DNA from 3 places in the Blautia sp. aa_0143 genome. Region 1 is predicted to be linked to each of the others. Evidence: predicted binding sites of a transcription regulator. Region 1 holds the regulator's gene; each other region holds the start of a gene.
The links. Region 1 encodes Rex, which represses fermentation and respiration genes when NADH is low (regulators of the CRP and FNR family bind a similar motif). Its sites were predicted from a motif close to ATTGTTAANTANTTAACAAT; they were not measured.
Positions count from the first base shown of each region.

Region 2: EAI83_RS01835 (oxidoreductase) is a predicted target of Rex. The motif match lies at 1,132-1,151, and genes of this name have one in related genera.
Region 3: EAI83_RS15285 (iron-sulfur cluster assembly scaffold protein) is a predicted target of Rex. The motif match lies at 2,097-2,116, and genes of this name have one in related genera.

Region 1 covers NZ_RCXU01000011.1:47,507-53,953, reverse strand. The annotation lists gene alr (alanine racemase) at 1-124, opposite strand, end outside; gene EAI83_RS07080 (NAD(P)H-hydrate dehydratase) at 121-1,638, opposite strand; gene EAI83_RS07075 (redox-sensing transcriptional repressor Rex) at 1,700-2,347, opposite strand; gene EAI83_RS07070 (ABC-F family ATP-binding cassette domain-containing protein) at 2,562-4,478, shown strand; gene EAI83_RS07065 (pyridoxamine kinase) at 4,509-5,375, opposite strand; gene pdxR (MocR-like pyridoxine biosynthesis transcription factor PdxR) at 5,468-6,447, shown strand, end outside.
Region 2 covers NZ_RCXU01000003.1:11,872-18,318, forward strand. The annotation lists gene EAI83_RS01825 (BMC domain-containing protein) at 1-23, opposite strand, end outside; gene EAI83_RS01830 (NUDIX hydrolase) at 334-837, opposite strand; gene EAI83_RS01835 (oxidoreductase) at 1,195-3,192, shown strand; gene EAI83_RS01840 (shikimate dehydrogenase) at 3,415-4,293, shown strand; gene aroD (type I 3-dehydroquinate dehydratase) at 4,331-5,092, shown strand; gene EAI83_RS01850 (hypothetical protein) at 5,328-6,447, opposite strand, start outside.
Region 3 covers NZ_RCXU01000038.1:5,695-12,141, reverse strand. The annotation lists gene EAI83_RS15290 (GGGtGRT protein) at 151-1,161, opposite strand; gene EAI83_RS15285 (iron-sulfur cluster assembly scaffold protein) at 1,202-1,894, opposite strand; gene EAI83_RS15280 (TraX family protein) at 2,141-2,878, shown strand; gene EAI83_RS15275 (transferase) at 3,003-3,671, opposite strand; gene EAI83_RS15270 (DNA topoisomerase) at 3,668-5,719, opposite strand; gene EAI83_RS15265 (formate/nitrite transporter family protein) at 5,721-6,447, opposite strand, start outside.

The DNA of each region.
Region 1 (6,447 bases):
AACCGTCTGCCTTGATCACAGCGATGATCTTTGTCCCTTCTTTGACATTTTTATGCATTTCCTCAAAATTGTGGGCAATGGCATCCAGTGATACCAGTGCTTTTACTCTCTCGTATTTTTTCATAATCCCGACTCCTCTTCACCTATAGCTAATGCCTTGGGCAGATATTCTATGATATCTCCTGCCAGCATACTGCGCTTTCCTTTTTCAGCGGCTGCAAGATCACCGCAAAGTCCGTGAAGATAAACACCTAACGCGGCCTTTAAAACCATGGGAGGCTGTTCCTCCGTTTTCAGATACATACATAACACTGCTGCCAGGATCCCGGAAAGCACATCTCCGCTTCCTGCAGTTGCCATTCCGGAATTACCGGAAAGATTCAGATACATCTGGCCTTTTTCATCTGCGATCACCGTACATGCATCCTTCAATACGCACACAGAGCCTGTTTCCGCAGCACATTTCAGTGCAGTATCTGCGATCTCATGCTGGATCTCCTGGATCGTTCTGCCACTGAGCCGGCTCATTTCTCCGATATGCGGTGTCAGGACTACATGCTCTCCCAGATACTGATACCACTGTGGATGTGCAGCCAGAAGGTTCAGGCCGTCCGCATCCAGGATCAGCGGCTTTTTCTCCCGGGCAGCCGCCGTGAGAAACCACTGTTCTCTCTCACGGCTGGCCACTGATGTTCCAAGTCCCGGTCCGATCACGATCACATCACACCAGGATAGAAGCTGTTCATTGGATTCCTGATCAAAGCGGCTGCAGACCATAGCCTCCGGAAGGAGTATCTGCAGTGGGATCCTGTTGGCTTCCACAGTCTGGATCTTTACCATTCCCGCACCGGCACGAAGTGCTGCACTGGCGCTTAAATAAGCGGCTCCGCACATTCCCTCACTTCCGGTCACAAAGAGCACTTTTCCGAAGGTACCCTTGTTTCCGCCGGGATCACGTTCCGGAAACAGCTTCAGATCTTTATTTTCCAGACAGGCGGCAGATGCAGTCACAGCTTCCTGCTCATAGATCCCGATATCGGCGGTAACGATCCTTCCTGCATACAGTCTTCCCGGATAAAAGCAAAGACCTCTTTTCCGGTAGGCAAATGTGACAGTCAGATCGGCGCTGAAGGCAATTCCCATTTCCAGGCCAGTATCTCCGTTCACTCCTGACGGGATGTCAACTGCGATCTTTTTGGCCCTCGCACTGTTCATCTCATGGATGATATCAGCATAATGCCCCTCGATCGGACGCGTCAGGCCTACCCCAAACACGGCATCTACTATAGTAGTATATTCACTCCACTGCGGGTTATTCACCTCCGGGACACGATAACCGGAAGCGATCTTATACTGAAGAGCGGTCTCGCTGGTCATTTTATCTTTGTTTCCGACCATATAAAACTCTACCCGGATCCCCTTCAGATGGAACAATCTGGCAACAGCGATACCGTCACCGCCATTATTTCCGCTTCCGCAGACTACCAGGATCCTTTCGTCCTTCTGGAGATACTTTTCTGTTTCCTCTACCACCTTCAGTGCTGCCCGCTCCATCAGAACCTCGGAGGGAACTCCGATCTCACGGATCGTTGTGGAGTCCAGATCCTTCATTTCTTTGCAGGTAACAAGCTTCTTCATTCTGTCTTCTGCCTCCCCTCTGTCATAGAGAAAGCTGCCGTTTCCGGCAGCTTAACAATTCTTACTTATCCACATGTTCCTGCCTGTATTTGCTGAGATTATAAGACAGTGTCATCAGACTCTCGGAAAGATGAACGTTCTCTACGATCACATCATCCGGTGTCTCAAGATCGAGATGTGCAAAATTCCAGATTGCCTTGATCCCGTTCTCCACCAGGATATCTGCCATTTCCTTGGCTTTATTCTTGGGAAGTGTCAGAATCGCGATCTCCACGTTATTCTCTCTCAGGAAAAACGGAAGCTCACTGAGCATCTGGATCTCAAGTCCACGGACTGCGATGCCCTCAAGCACAGGATTTACGTCAAAGATACCAACCAGCCTGAAGCCACGCTTCTCAAAATCCACATAATTGGCAAGTGCCTGTCCCAGATTACCGGCACCCAGAATGATCATCGGATGAACGGTATCCAGTCCCAGGATCTTACCGATCTCTGTATAAAGATAGTGTACATTATAACCATACCCCTGCTGCCCAAAACCGCCAAAATTATTAAGATCCTGACGGATCTGAGAAGCTGTGGTATGCATCTTCTTACTTAATTCATTGGAAGAAATACGTTCTACATTATCTTCCATCAGCTCTCCTAAGTAGCGGTAATAGCGTGGCAGACGCTTAATCACCGCTTTCGAGATTTGTTTTGTCTCCACGATAGTTTTCCTCCTTACCTTACACTAGGTTAATTATAACGAATTGACATTTTCCTGTCAATTAAAGTTGTCTATTCTGTACAAATTTCTTTTTATTTTTTCTAATAATTGATTTTTTCTTTGAAATCCCGGCAGTTTCCGTTATAATAGGTGGAGGATTTTTCCCTGTTCAGACATAAACAGGGGTGATTCTTTATACAGGAGGACAGTTTTTATGATTTTATCATGTCAGAATATATGCAAGGCCTTTGGCGAAAAAGTAATTTTAAATGATGCATCCTTTCACATTGAAGACCGTGAAAAGGCTGCTCTGATCGGCTGCAACGGTGCAGGAAAGACCACACTGCTGCGTATCATCATGCAGGAGCTTTCTGCTGATTCCGGTACCGTGGTGCTTGCCCGGGATAAAAATATCGGCTATCTTGCCCAGTACCAGGATATCCACGGACATCATACCATCTACGAGGAGCTTCTTACCACCAAGCAGCACATCATCGATATGGAACGCCGTATCCGCAATATGGAACAGGAAATGAACACGGTGACCGGTGATGAGCTGAACCGTCTGATGGAAACCTATACCCGCCTGACCCATCAGTTTGAGCTGGAGAACGGATACGCTTACAAAAGTGAGCTGACCGGTGTCTTAAAGGGTCTCGGCTTCACGGAGGAAGATTATGACAAGCAGATCGAAACTCTTTCCGGCGGTCAGAAAACCCGTGTGGCGCTGGGCAAGATGCTTCTTTCCAAGCCGGATATCCTGCTTCTGGATGAGCCAACCAATCACCTGGATATGGAAAGCATCTCCTGGCTGGAAACTTATCTTCTGAATTATCCGGGAGCTGTTTTTATCGTCTCCCATGACCGTTATTTTCTGGATAAGGTGGTCACCAAGGTCATTGAGATCGAAGCCGGACAGACCCGCGTATACAGCGGCAACTACTCTGCCTATGCTCTCAAGAAGGCTCAGCTTCGTGACGCACAGTACAAGGCATACTTAAATCAGCAGCGGGATATCAAGCATCAGGAAGCCGTTATCGCCAAGCTGAAATCCTTTAACCGTGAAAAATCCATCAAGCGTGCGGAAAGCCGTGAAAAAATGCTGGACCGTGTACAGAGGATCGAAAAGCCTCTTGAGCTCCAGGACCGGATGCGTATCTCGCTGGAACCACGGGTGTTAAGCGGAAACGATGTGCTCCACGTGGAAGCGCTTTCCAAGGCCTTTCCGGGACAGACCCTGTTCTCCGATATCTCCTTTGATATCAAACGCGGCGAGCGTGTGGCACTGATCGGAAACAACGGAACCGGAAAGACCACCATGCTGAAGATCATCAACGGTCTTATTGAGGCAGATGCCGGCAAATTTTCCCTTGGTTCCAAGGTGCAGATCGGTTATTACGATCAGGAACATCATGTTCTGCACATGGACAAAACAATTTTCCAGGAGATCTCCGATACTTATCCGACTCTCACAGAGACTGAGATCCGAAATATGCTTGCTGCATTTCTCTTTACCGGAGATGATGTTTTCAAGGAGATCTCCGCACTTTCCGGTGGAGAAAGAGGCCGTGTTTCCCTTGCAAAGCTGATGCTTTCCGAAGCCAACTTTCTGATCCTTGACGAGCCTACCAACCATCTGGATATTGCCTCCAAGGAGATCCTGGAGGAAGCACTGGTCAGCTACACCGGTACAGTCCTTTATGTATCCCATGACCGTTACTTTATCAATCAGACTGCGACCAGGATCATGGAGCTGACAAACCAGGCAGTGGTAAATTACATCGGTGATTATGATTACTATCTGGAAAAGAAGGAGGAGCTGACCAGTACCTATGCACCGGGAAGCACTTCTCCGGAGGCACCTGCAGAAGAAAAAGCGGTTTCCGAGAACAAGCTTTCCTGGCAGCAGATGAAGGAAGAACAGGCAAAGAAACGAAAACGGGAAGCCGAGCTGAAAAAAGTCGAAGCCCGTATCGAAGAGCTGGAAACAAGAGACAGCGAGATTGACGAAACCATGGTCCTTCCGGATGTCTGTACCAATGTAGCGGAATGTACAAAGCTAAGCCGCGAAAAAGCAGCCATCGCTGAAGAACTGGAAGAGCTTTATGAAAAATGGGAAGAGCTGGCCTGACGGTCAGCTCTTTTTTATCCCCTTATGTTTTTATGGAAGCAGCATGCCGAGATGCTGTTCAAAGCATACGCCATCGTTACGGTCTGTTCCTTCCTCCACCGCATCCCGGATCGATGCCGAGATAAAGTCCACGGCCAGCTCTGCACAGGTTTTCATGGAATATCTTTTTACCAGCCCTGCACTGAGCACGGATGCAAAAAGATCTCCTGTCCCGGAATAGCTTCCGCCGGATTTCTCTGCAAATACCCAGGAGCTGTTTCCGTTTTCCAGGACAAGATTTCCCATTTTCAGAGACTGCCCCTCCTCCCTGTGATCCACTCCGGTGATCACAACGGCAGGAAGTGAAAATTTCCGGGCAAGTCCGCACCCGATCTCCCGGATCTCTTCCATCCGCCGGGCCTCTGATGCCTTTTGCAGTTCCTTCCAGATCTCCTCCATTTTTTCTTTTCCGTAGAGAAGAAGGAGGGCTTCCGTAAGGTTCGGTGTGATCACATAGGAACGACGTGTCAGTTCGCAGAACCGGCTGCGAAGCTCTTCTGTATAGATCGGATAAACCGCGCCGTCATCCCCCATCACCGGATCTGTAAGGATCAGAGTATCCTTCCCTGCAAACGCATCCATAAATTTCAGAATCCTGTCTGCCTGCTTATCATCAGAAAGAAATCCAGTATAGATCCCATCCGGGAAAAATCCTCTTTTTTTCCACTGCTCCATATATGGTTCCATATGCTCTGTGAAATCCTCACAGAAATAACTTTCATAACCGGTCTGGTTGCTTAAAACAGCGGTGGGAAGTGGACACGCCTGGACCCCCATCACCGAAATCACCGGGATCGCTGCTGTCAGTGAACATTTCCCCAGCCCGGAAAGATCATTGATCACTGCTATTTTTTTCATGGTAATTCTCCAGTCTTGAGTTTTTTTCTGTAATATTATAGAATGAACTGTCAGGTTTACGCAATCATTTTTGGAAGGAAATCATCATACTTATGTTAAATATATCTGCAGAACACAAAAAAGAACACCTTTATCTGGAGGTTTATCACTATTACCGGAAGCTGATCCTGGAAGGCCGTCTCCTTCCCGGAAGCAAAATGCCCTCCCTCCGCAAATGCGCCCAGGAGCTGAAGCTGAGCCGTACCACCATCGAAAATGCCTATCTTCTGCTGGCAGCAGACGGCTATATCATCGCCAGGGCACAGAGCGGCTATTATGTCACCGGCATTGCTTCCAAGCAGCATCTGCTTACCCCCGAAAAACAGGATAAGGATATCACGCCCTGCCTTTATGATTTTGCCTCTTCCGGTGTTGACCGGGAAAGCTTCCGTTTTGATCTGTGGCAGCGTTACATCAAAAGCGCCCTCCGCCAGGGCGACCGTATGCTTTCTTATGGCGAACCCCAGGGCGAAAGCGATTTCCGGGAGGTTCTCGCAGACTATATCCGGGAACGCAGAAATGTGATCTGCTCCCCGGATGACATTGTAGTAGGGGCCGGTCTCCAGCCCCTTCTCCAGATCCTCTGCCCTCTGATCCATGAACGGAAAACCGTTTCGTTCCCCACACCGTCCTTCACCACATGCAGCACCATCTTTCAGGATTACGGCTTTGATGTCCATTACCGGGACAAAAGCTGCGATGTGATCTATGTTTCTCCTGCTCACATGACGAAATGGGGCGAGATCATGCCGGTAAAACGACGCCTGGAGCTGATCCGTCATGCGGAGATCGATGACCATCTGATCATTGAGGATGATTTCGAAAACGAATTTGTTTATTTCCAGAAACCGACGCCTTCACTTTTCGGTCTTGCAGGTGGTGAAAACGTTGTCTATATCGGTTCCTTTTCCAGGCTGCTGCTGCCCTCCATCCGTGTCAGCTTCATGGTACTGCCACGCTCTCTCCGGGAAAAATATACAAAAAAAGCAGCCTTTTATAATCAGACTGCTTCCAAGGCAGAACAGATCGCGCT
Region 2 (6,447 bases), on a different contig from region 1:
TGATCTCTATGTTCATCCGCCATTGATGATTCCTCGCTTTCAAAATTTTATATTATTCTCGATCTGATAATATTGGATAATTTTATAAGCCGGATTTCATTCATCCGGCTTACAGCTTCCTAAAGTCAGGCAGATCTTTGAAATCCGCTCTGCTACCTGCTCATGGTCAAAAAACAGTCTGGCAGTTCATCTGATTTAATTTTACTATTTACCAATTTTAATGTCAAGACAATTCTTCGAAAACAAGTCAAAAAACAACGTTTTTAAAAATATAAATCCACAAAAAACAACATTTATTTTCAAATCCTCGCGGAAAACCAGTCAGAAATCTGCTCAGAACTCAAACACCTTCTTAATACTGTCATAATGTAGGAATTTTCCCTCTGCGGCAAACGCCCGGATCTGCTCCAGGGTTGCAAACATATATCCGTCTGTCTCTTCTGTCTGAAGCTTCAGATCCTTATCCTCCACATCCATGACAAAACGGTACACATCCACAAAGTAATTATCTCCTTCCCCCGGGTTCTCTCTTTTATATGTAAAAAGGTATCCGCCCTCTGCCTCACTGGCGTCCAGTCCGGTCTCCTCTTTCACCTCACGGAGTACTGCATCACGGGAAGCCTCTCCTGCCTGGGCTGCACCGCCGGAAACCTCCCACCAGCCCGGAGCCCAGGCCTTTGTCATCACACGTTTAGTAATAAGAAAGGTCTTGTCCGGTCTTGCTACCACGCCCAAAACTGTCAGATGATACTCTCCATCCTTTAAACACCAGTCATTGCGCTTCATAGTTCGTCCTGTCGGTTTCTTATCTGCATCGTAAATATCCCAGAATTCCATTTTATCTATCTCCTGTCTTTTTACAGAACGCGGAAATACAGTCTTACATTTGATCCGTTTCAGCCTGCCCGTTTCTCCGTTTTCTGTATCTTTTTTATTTGTTATGATAACACGTTAAAATCATATATGTAAACCCCTGGATCCGATACCATTTTCCAGTTAGCGTTACCGTTCTACATCTGTTTTTTTCACATTATAAACATGCAAGTACCTGCAGCCTGAAAGATGATATGCAAAAATCTATAGATTATTTTTATTATATCGCTCGTATTATGAATTAGTTTTATAGATTATTCTGTTATATAATTAACACAAACAAACGATTCTATTTAAAATAACCAGGGAGGTTTTTTTCAGATGAAGAATGATTATCCGCATATTTTTTCCCCATTAACCGTTAAAAATATGACTATCAAGAACCGTATTGTTATGATGCCGATGGGCACCAACTACGGTGAACAGAACGGCGAAATGAGTTTTCTTCATATCAATTATTATGAGCAGCGTGCAAAGGGTGGCACAGGTCTCATCATCGTAGAGAACGCAAGCATCGATTCCCCGCAGGGCTCCAACGGAACCACACAGCTGCGCATCGACCATGACAACTATCTGCCACGTCTTTTCAAATTCTGTGAAAATATTCATAGATACGGAACAAAGATCGCGATCCAGATCAACCATGCCGGAGCTTCCGCTGTTTCTTCCAGGATCAACATGCAGCCGGTTTCCGCATCTGACGTTCCATCCAAAGAAGGCGGCGAGATCCCGCGTCCTCTTTCCAAAGACGAGATTCTTCACATCGTAAAAAAATACGGTGAGGCTGCAAAACGTGCACAGACAGCTGGCTTTGATGCGGTAGAGATCCATGCAGGACACTCCTATCTGATTAGTCAGTTCCTCTCCCCGATCACAAACAAGCGTACCGATGAATTCGGCGGATCTGTTGAGAACCGTACCCGTTTCTGCCGTATGGTCATCGATGAGGTAAGAAAACAGGTAGGACCTTTCTTCCCGATCATGCTCCGTCTCAGTGCGGATGAGCTGATGGAGGGTGGAAATACACTGGAGGATACTCTGGAATACCTGGAGCATCTTCAGGAAGAGGTTGATATCTTCGATGTTTCCTGCGGACTTAACGGTTCCATCCAGTACCAGATCGATGCAAATTATCTCCCGGACGGATGGCGTTCCTACATGGCAAAGGCCGTAAGAGAAAAATTCAACAAGCCATGTATCTCCATGGGTAATGTCCGTGACCCGAAGGTTGCTGAGCGTATCCTGGCTGACGGTGATGCAGACCTGATCGGTATGGGCCGTGGTCTGATCGCAGACCCTGCATGGGTAAACAAGGTTGCCACAGGTCATGAGTGTGACCTCCGCAAATGTATCTCCTGTAACGTTGGCTGTGCCGGAAACCGTATCGGTGTAAACCGTCCGATCCGCTGTACTGTAAACCCATCGGTTCTTGAGGGCGATGTATATAAGAAAAAACATGTAAATAAAAACTGCAACGTGGTCGTTATCGGCGGAGGCACTGCCGGACTGGAAGCTGCCTGTACAGCCGCAGAGGTTGGATGCAATACCTTCCTTCTTGAAAAAGGCAATGAGCTTGGCGGACTTGCATCTCTGATCTCAAAGATCCCTGCAAAGAACCGTCTTGCTGATTTCCCGCACTATCTCATGCATCGTGCTGAACAGCTTGATAATCTTTACATCTTCAAAAACACAGAAGGAACACCGGAAAACATCCGCAAGTTCCATCCGAATATCATCGTAAGCTCCACCGGCTCCGCTCCGCTTCTGCCTCCGATTGCAGGACTGAAGGATCGTATTGACAACGAGAACCATAATATTTATTCTATTCTTGGTATGATCAGCCACATTAATGATTTTCCGAAGGATCTGGAAGGCAAAAAGGTTGTTGTTGTAGGCGGCGGTGCTGTAGGTCTTGATGTTGTGGAATTCTTTGCTGACAGAAACGCAGACATCTCTATCGTTGAGATGATGGATCAGATCGGACGTGATCTTGACCCGGTAAGCAAAAATGACACAAAGACCATGATGAAAAAACACAATGTACATCAGCTTACAAAAACTGCTCTCCTTGAGGTTAAGGATTCTTCCTTCCTTGTCAGGGGCGACGGTGAGCCTTATGAGCTTCCATTTGAGTACGGCTTCGTATGTCTCGGAATGAGAGCTCAGGGACAGCTTTACCAGAACCTCACAGAGGAATTTTCTTCTGAGGATGTTGAGATCATGAACATCGGCGACAGCCAGAGAGCAAGACGAATCATTGACGGTACCCAGGAAGGACGCAATATCCTTACCATTCTTGAGCAGAAAGGATACCTTTAATATTTTTCCGCTATACCCTTTCCGGGAACACTTCAATCCTTCTACCGGAAAGTGTATATAGATCTGTTACAGTTCACTCGGTGATCCGTAACATAGATTTTCCACGTCTTCCTCCCCCGCAGCCGTCCGAAGAATGTCCGCAGCTTCTTCAGATCTATGTGGTGGGAGGTTTAAAAAAGACAAATCTTCATCCAGATTTTACCAATGAGAGGAGTTATTACCATGTCAGAAAGAATCACAGGACATACCGAGCTGATTGGTCTTATGGCATATCCGATCCGCCACTCCAGCTCTCCTGCCATGCAGAATGAAGCTTTTGCAAAGCTTGGCTATGATTATGCATATCTTTCATTTGAGGTTGGTGCAGACGAGATCGAGGATGCTGTAAATGCCATCCGTACTCTGAAAATGAGAGGTTCCAACGTTTCCATGCCGAACAAAACTCTGGTAGGCCAGTACCTTGACGAGCTTTCACCGGCAGCAGAAATGTGCGGCGCTGTAAACACCATCGTTAATGATCATGGTCATCTTACAGGCCATATCACAGACGGTATCGGATTTATGGCAGCACTGAAAGACAATAACATCAACGCCATCGGAAAGAAAATGACCATCGTAGGTGCAGGTGGTGCCGCAACTGCTATCGAGATCCAGGCAGCACTTGACGGTGTAGGCGAGATTGTGATCTTCAACCGCAAAGATGAATTCTGGGACCGTGCAGTATCTACGGTAGAAAAGATCAACACCAGAACTTCAAGCCATGCTGTTCTCTATGATCTGGCTGATCTCGACCAGCTGAAAAAAGAAATGGCTGACAGTTATATTTTCGTAAATGCGACAGGTGTTGGAATGAAACCACTGGAAGGTCAGTCCGTTGTTCCGGACAAGTCTTACTTCCGCCCGGAGCTTATCGTTGTTGACGTGCCTTACTCCCCTCTTGAAACTGCTATGCGTTCTATGGCAAAGGAAGTTGGCTGCAAGACAATGAACGGCCTTGGCATGATGCTTTTCCAGGGCTCCGCTGCATTTGAACTGTGGACCGGCGAACCGATGCCGATCGAACATATGAAAGAGATTCTTAACATCAGATACGACGACTAAACTGCTATCTGTTCCTGTCGTATCAGAAAGGACCATTATGAAAACAGTTCAGGTAAGAAATATCACACTCGGAGAGGGAAGACCGAAGATCTGTGTCCCGATCGTGGGACAGACAAAGGATGATATCCTCCTTGAGGCAGGGACCTTCGCAAGGATCCCTGTAGACGTTGTGGAATGGCGTGTTGACTGGTTTGAGGACGTTTTTGACACAGACAAGGTTCTGGATGTGGCAAAAGATCTCCAGACCGTTTTAAAGGACACTCCGATCCTCTTCACCTTCCGTACTGCAAAGGAAGGCGGAGAAAAAGCGATCTCCAACGAAGCTTACAAAGCACTCAACATGGCTGTCGCAAAAAGCGGCTATGTAGATCTCATTGATGTAGAAGCCTTCACAGGTGAGGAGATCGTAAAAAGCATGATCCAGGAAGCACACAGCTATGGTGTAAAGGTCATCGCTTCCAACCATGATTTTGACGCAACTCCTGAGAAGTATGAGATCGTGCGCCGTCTTCGCATGATGCAGGACTATGGCGCAGATATCCCGAAAATGGCTGTTATGCCAAGAAACAAACAGGACGTGCTTACACTCTTAAGTGCCACGCTGGAAATGTCCGAGCAGTTCGCCGACCGCCCGATCATTACCATGTCCATGGCAGGTACAGGTGTTGTCAGCCGTCTCGCTGGTGAAACCTTCGGTTCCGCCCTTACCTTCGGTGCAGCTACCAAAGCTTCCGCACCGGGACAGATCAATGTCAACGAGCTTGCACAGGTTCTTGACATTATCCACAAAAGCCTGTGATCCTGTAACCTCCCATAAAAAGGATCTACGGTAGATTTTTGTAACAGAACGCGAATTATAAACCAGTTTTTAAACCCAATTGATGTAACAAATTTTTGCAATTTTAATTCCATAATAGCAAATCTATTAAAATAATAATTAAAAACAACAAATCTCATGACAAAAAAAGAAGTGTGCTGACCCATCCAGCACACTTCTTCTTTTTCTGTTTTTTATATCTTTGTTATTCCTCTGATCAATTTTTATCCTCGATGGCATTCTCCTCTTTCTTTCTGGGGTCCCAGTTTGAAAGGAAGATATTCAGACCGAAGCCTACAGCCAAGGCCCATGCGGATGCCCATGCAGTTCCCTGGGTTGCAAGCACAGCTGCCATAACACCTGCGATCATCTTGTCACGGTCTGTTCTGCAGTAATCCATACCGATCCTTGCACAGACAAATGCCTGGAACATCAGAGTAATGGAGGAACCGACTCCGAAGATCGGACGGAAGAAGCTTACAACCGGAATGATCAGCACACTTAAAAACGTTGCGATACGGAAAGACGCCATACCACCGATCAGAGACTTCATGGCTTTCTTTCCCTCCTTGTAACGGATGGAAACAGATACTGTCATTCCAACCCATAACGGACCGGAAAGCGGCGGAAACGGCGCAATGACGGAAAGGATCAGGTTCCTGATGCCGCTGACCAGGTTGGAACGGCTGGAATTGAAATCAATATACTCATCGTTTCTGGACTGACGTGCCTCTGTAACCAGTGTCTCTGTGGTAACAAAATCACCAAAGGCGATAACATAGCATACAAGTGCCAGGGGAAGCGCTTTGACAAACATGGAGACCGGCGGGACTCCCACACCAAAGATACTTACCTGTGAGATGATCTCTTTGAACTGCGGGATCTTGATAAAGGTTCCCAACTCCAAACCAGGCGCATCCAGCTCTCCTACAAGAAGACCTACCACCATGGCGATCAGATACGGGAAAAGGTTTCCATACCTGGCAACAAGATCCAGGAATTTGTTGTTCTTTCTCTTCTCCTGATATTTATCTGAAAAGCTGATCAGGATCAGAAGGCCTACACCGGCAACGATCGCCAGCGGATACTTATGCATGTTGCCGCCCTCTCCCAGCTGTCCTGCCATAACCGTCACCGGCGCAGCAAGAAGGATACCACCCTTAACAGAATTTGGTACTGCATGGACAAATTTATCCGCAAGCTTGGTGATGCCCATAAATATGAACACGAGACCAACCAGCATCTGCAGGGCGATCATTGCCTGGATACGTTCTTTTCCCATAGGGAAGCCTTCCAGGAATACGATCGTCAGCGGAAGGGTCGGTGTGATCCATCCC
Region 3 (6,447 bases), on a different contig from region 1:
ACCGTTGTTAGCTACGTGTAAGCTACTTGTTAGCTACCCGTCAAATTTATCGTTTTTTCAGAGTGTTTTGTTCTAATTTTCAGGCAAACGTAAAAAAGCCGCAAACCCTTGAGTTTACGGCTTTTTCGCTATTTTAAGCTATGCTTATATTTAGAACTTGCCAGCGTCAGCAGCTTCCTGTACGGAAACAGCTACAGCAACTGTCATACCAACCATCGGGTTGTTTCCGGCGCCGATAAGACCCATCATCTCTACGTGAGCCGGTACGGAAGAAGATCCTGCGAACTGAGCGTCAGAATGCATACGTCCAAGTGTATCAGTCATACCGTAGGAAGCAGGACCTGCTGCCATGTTGTCCGGATGAAGTGTACGTCCTGTACCACCGCCGGAAGCAACGGAGAAGTATTTTTTGCCTTTCTCGTTGCACTCTTTTTTGTATGTTCCTGCTACCGGATGCTGGAAACGAGTCGGGTTCGTGGAGTTTCCTGTGATGGAAACGTCAACGCCCTCTTTCCACATGATCGCAACACCTTCCGGAACGCTGTTAGCGCCGTAGCAGTTAACCTTTGCACGAAGTCCCTCTGAATAGGATTTACGGAATACTTCCTTAACCTCGTTCTTATATGGATCATACTCTGTCTCTACATATGTAAAGCCGTTGATACGGGAGATGATCTGAGCAGCGTCTTTTCCAAGACCGTTCAGGATAACACGAAGAGGTTTTTTACGAACCTTGTTTGCTTTCTCTGCGATACCGATAGCACCCTCAGCTGCTGCGAAAGACTCATGTCCTGCAAGGAAGCAGAAGCAGTCTGTCTCTTCCTCAAGGAGCATCTTTCCAAGGTTTCCATGTCCAAGACCTACTTTACGTGTGTCTGCAACGGATCCCGGGATACAGAAAGCCTGAAGGCCTTCTCCGATAGCTGCTGCTGCGTCAGCGGCTCTTCTGCAGCCTTTTTTGATCGCGATAGCTGCACCTACTGTGTAAGCCCAGCAAGCGTTCTCGAAGCAGATCGGCTGAATGCCTTTGATCTGATCGTAAACGTTCAGTCCTGCGTCTTTAGTGATTTTCTCAGCTTCTTCGATAGAAGCGATTCCATAGCTGTTTAAAACAGAATTGATCTTGTCAATTCGTCTCTCATATGATTCAAATAAAGCCATTTCCTGTAACCTCCTGATATTTTCACCTTACGAAGTGTAATTACTCTTTTCTTGGGTCGATGATCTTAACAGCATCTGCAACACGGCCGTACTGACCTTTTGCTTTCTCCCATGCTGTGTTCGGGTCATCACCTTTCTTAATGAAGTCAGTCATTTTTCCAAGGCTTACGAACTGATATCCGATGATCTCATCGTTCTCGTCAAGAGCGATACCTGTAACATAACCCTCAGCCATCTCAAGGTAACGAGGTCCTTTTTTCAGAGTTCCATACATTGTACCAACCTGAGAACGAAGTCCTTTTCCAAGGTCCTCAAGACCAGCGCCTACTGCAAGTCCGTCCTCGGAGAATGCAGACTGGGAACGTCCGTAAACGATCTGAAGGAAAAGCTCTCTCATAGCTGTATTGATTGCATCACATACAAGGTCTGTGTTCAGTGCCTCCATAACGGTAAGTCCTGGAAGGATCTCAGAAGCCATAGCTGCAGAGTGAGTCATTCCTGAACATCCGATTGTCTCAACAAGTGCCTCCTGGATGATTCCCTCTTTAACGTTAAGGGAAAGCTTACAAGCACCCTGCTGCGGAGCACACCAGCCAACACCGTGTGTAAATCCGGAGATATCCTTTACTTCTTTTGCCTGAACCCATTTTGCTTCTTCCGGGATCGGAGCGGCACCATGATGTACGCCCTGTGCCACTGGACACATTTCTTCTACTTCGCGTGAATAAATCATTTTAAAACTCCTTTCAAGTATAGATTGACCGATGTTATTGAGAAAAAAAGTTCGATAACACCCTATGGCTATTTTCTCACAAAACCTTTGTTTCGTCCAGTCATATTTGATAAAATTTTGCCATAAAACGCATAATATTGGTAGTTATTCCGGCAGTATTGCATGCCTAACTGTCAAATATTTCTGGCAACTGCTGTATGTATGTGATAATATATTAGCAAGTTTAACCCTGGAGGTATATTTTTCATGAATGCATCTGTGGATTCTGTTTTTCCAGAAAAATACCGCATTCTCAGCGGAAGCGCTCTGAAGATGATCGCGGTCATCACCATGCTGATCGATCATATCGGAGCTGTGCTACTCAGTATGTATCAGCCCGCACAGAAAATCCTGTTTACACTTTTCGGCAGAGAATATACTGTATATCTTATTTTCCGCGATATCGGAAGAGCTGCTTTTCCCATCTTCTGTTTTCTCCTGCTGGAAGGCTTCCGGCATACACGGAGCCGGTTCCTCTATGGAAGAAATCTCCTTCTTTTTGCGCTGCTTTCAGAAATTCCGTGGAATCTGATGTTTACAAATACGCTGCGTTACGAAAGACAAAATGTGTTTTTCACGCTTTTCCTCGGATATCTGGCCTTTTGTGCCATCGAATATTTCCAGACCAGACCTTCGATGCAGTTTCTCTGCATCCTGGGACTGCTTGTTGTTTCCATTTTTCTGAAAGCAGACTATGGATGGCGGGGGTATATCTTCCTGCTGATCATGTACTATATGCGAAACGATAAGCCAGGCCAGGCAATCCTCGGAAGCTGCTGGCTTTACTATGAATGGAGAGCCTCCTTTGCCTTTCTGTCCATTAACCTGTACAATGGAAAAAGAGGCTTCATCCGCGGAAAATCAGCAAAATATTTCTTTTACTGGTTTTACCCAGTCCATATTATAGGACTGGTCATACTTCGACAGCTTTTGTTTTTATCTTAATCCCGCCCGCTCCCGGTCGGTTCATCCTTCCACGACCAATACTGTTGCATCCATCACCCCATCAAAAAAAAGCTGCACTTTCTCAAAAGTGCAGCTTAAATGCGTGTCCAGAAGAATCTGTTTCTTATTTTTTCTTTACGATCTCTTTTGCATTTTTATAAATGGAATCCGCCGGAACACATCCACGTACCGGTGACAGCGGGTAAATATTGGAATTCCGTCCGATCACAGTACCGGGATTCAGCACAGAACCGCATCCGACTTCAACATGATCCCCGAGCATCGCTCCGAATTTCTTAAGACCGGTTTCGATCTTTTCATCCCCGTCTTTTACGACAACCAGCTTCTTGTCTGATTTTACGTTGGAACAGATCGATCCGGCACCCATGTGGGACTTATATCCCAGCACAGCATCTCCAACATAATTATAATGAGGAACCTGAACCTTGTTAAACAGCACTGCATTCTTAAGCTCTGTGGAATTTCCCACAACTGCGCCCTCACCAACGATAGCCTTGCCGCGGATAAATGCACAGTGGCGCACCTCGGCGTCTCTGCCAATGATAGCCGGTCCGGTGATACTTGCAGTCGGCGCAACTGTAGCGGATCTTGCGATCCATACATTTTCGCCCTTCTCCTCATATTCAGAAGGATCCAGTGTTTTTCCAAGCTTAATAATGAAATCTCCGATCTCCGGAAGAACCTCCCACGGATAGGTTTTTCCCTCAAAAAGCTCTGCTGCAATGGTCTCATTCAGATCCAGCATATTGCTGATAGTAAAATCTTTCATCATGATGATCTCTTTCCTCCCTGTCTGGAAGCTCGCTCCGGCTTCCTGTAGTTTACAGCGGCCACATCAAAAAACTGCCGCAGGTTATACTGATAATTGCTTGCCTCCACCTGCCGGGTACGTACCCGCACAAAATGCTCCAGCTTGTCCATATATTCCTGTTCCGTGATGCTGCCCTCTGCCACATAGGTGAGCCCCTTTTCCCAGCTTGCCGTAAGCTCCGGGTTCAGAAGCTGCCGGATAGAACAATTTACCACATCAAAGATCATTTCCCCAAGAAGCGTTGGAGTGATCACCTGGGTCTTTTTGTTCAGTGCCAGATATTTGATGTTAAAAAGCTTCTTCAGGATCTCGGCACGGGTAGCACTGGTGCCGATCCCGCTTCCCTTGATCTGGGCTCGAAGCTCCTCATCCTCGATCAGCTGTCCTGCATTTTCCATGGCAAGGATCATGGAACCGGAATTGTATCGTTTGGGCGGTGAAGTCTCACCCTCCTTGATACTCAAACCGTTCACAGGAAGTATATCACCCTTTTTCAGCTTCTGCAACGCCTCCAGGAGCACAGTATCACAGGAAACCTCGTCTTCCTCTCCATTTCCGTTTTTCTCACTGTCTGAAGCCCTTTTCCGCGAAAAAGAATTGGTGGCGATCTTCAGATAGCCTTCTTCTTTGAGAACCTTAAAGGATGAAAAGAATGCCTCGCCGTCCAGCTTCGTCACAAGACTCACCTTCTGATAAACGGCCGGCGGATAAAAAATACACAAAAATCTCCGTACAATAGTCTCGTACACACGCTGCGCAGTAAGAGACACGCTTCCCAGCGCATTCAATCCCTGACCGGTAGGAATGATCGCATAATGGTCTGTGATCTGCTTGTCATTCACATATCTGGTCTTTGCAATGCTTTTCCAGGATTCCATCCCCAAAACCTCTGCCGCCGCAGCACCGGCCTGCTGATAATTTCGAAGACCGGATATATTCTTGTATATCTCCTTGGCCACTGCCGTGGAAAGAACTCTGGCATCCGTTCTCGGATAAGTCACCAGCTTCTTCTCATAAAGCTCCTGTACGATCCGGAGTGTCTCGTCCGGACTGATCTTAAACAGCTTTGAGCACACATTCTGAAGCTCCGCCAGGTTAAAAAGAAGCGGCGGATTTTTGTTTTCTTTTTTTCGTTCCACCTTTTCCACAATACAGGAAAGGGGCTGGTTCACCATCAGCTGATCGATCAGCATCTGTGCATGCTCTTTTTTCCTGAAGCCGTTTTCTTTATAAAGATACGGGGACTGGAAATACCGGCTGCCTTCCACAGCTCTCCATTCACCGTCAAAATTTTCGCCTGCAAGTCCAATGCTGCCAAGGACACGGTAAAACGGTGTCTTCACAAAGACACGGATCTCCCGTTCTCTCCGCACCACCATGCCAAGAACACAGGTCATCACACGCCCAACTGCAATGGCCTGATATTTGGAATGGAGATAATTGGTGACACTGCTTCCGTAGCGCAAGGTCAGAACTCTGGAAAAATTGATTCCCATAAGATAATCTTCCTTTGCGCGGAGATACGCAGATGCTGCCAGATTATCATACTCCGAGATATCCTTCGCTTCACGGATCCCTCTTAAGATCTCTTCCTCTGTCTGGGAATCGATCCACACACGTTTCTGGACTTTTCCCTTTACTCCTGCCATCTGGGCTACCAGACGGTAGATATATTCACCCTCACGTCCGGAGTCGGTACACACATAAATGGTATCCACATCCGGCCGGTTCAGCAGTCCTTTTACGATCTCGAACTGCTTTTTGACCCCGGGGATCACTTCATATTTGAATTCGCGCGGCAAAAAAGGCAGGGTATCAAAACTCCACCTTTTAAACTTGATATCATATTTTTCGGGATAGCTCATGGTAACCAGATGTCCTACACACCAGGTTACCACAGAATCATCAGATTCCAGATATCCGTCTTTTCTCTGACCGTTGATCTTCAAAGCCTTCGCAAATTCCTGTGCCACGCTGGGCTTCTCCGCTATGTATAAAGCCTTTGCCATACTATTTATCTGCACTCATCTTTCTAAGCGGCCATGCCAGAAGCACAGCTCCGCCAACTATATTTCCCAGTGTTACGATCACCATGCTTTTAAGCATAGCGCCGACAGACAATCCTGGCACCATACAGAATGCAACTGTAAAAATACCCATATTTGCAATACAATGCTCAAATCCGCTGACAACGAAACCTGAAATACAGATCACGATCATCAGGAACTTGCCTGACTCACTCTTCAGCTTAATGCCGCAGAGAACAGCAAGACAGACGAAGAAATTACAAAGTACCGCACGGAAAAACATCTGTCCTGCCGGAATACTCAGTTTTCCGTTTATAAATCCGGCAAAATAATCTGCTGTACCGGACGCTCCTGCACCTGCAAAGATCAGCGCCAGGATCAGGCATCCCACAAAATTGCCGATGTAACTGATTCCCCAGACCTTGCCTACGTCTTTCCATGATACGCTCTTGTCATACGCACCAAAAGCCATTACCAGATTGTTACCGGTAAACAGCTCTCCTCCTACCATTACGATCAGCAAGACCGCAATGGAGAACACGATGGCTCCAAGGAATTTCCCCCATTCCGGGAAAGTTTTGGAAAATACATTTCCAACAACGTTACTGTAGATCATCGCCACATCAATAAAAAATCCGGCCATGATCGCCCGCATAAAGTATTTTCCGAAATTGCTGTTCAGTAAGTTTATCTTACCCTTCGCAGCGGTT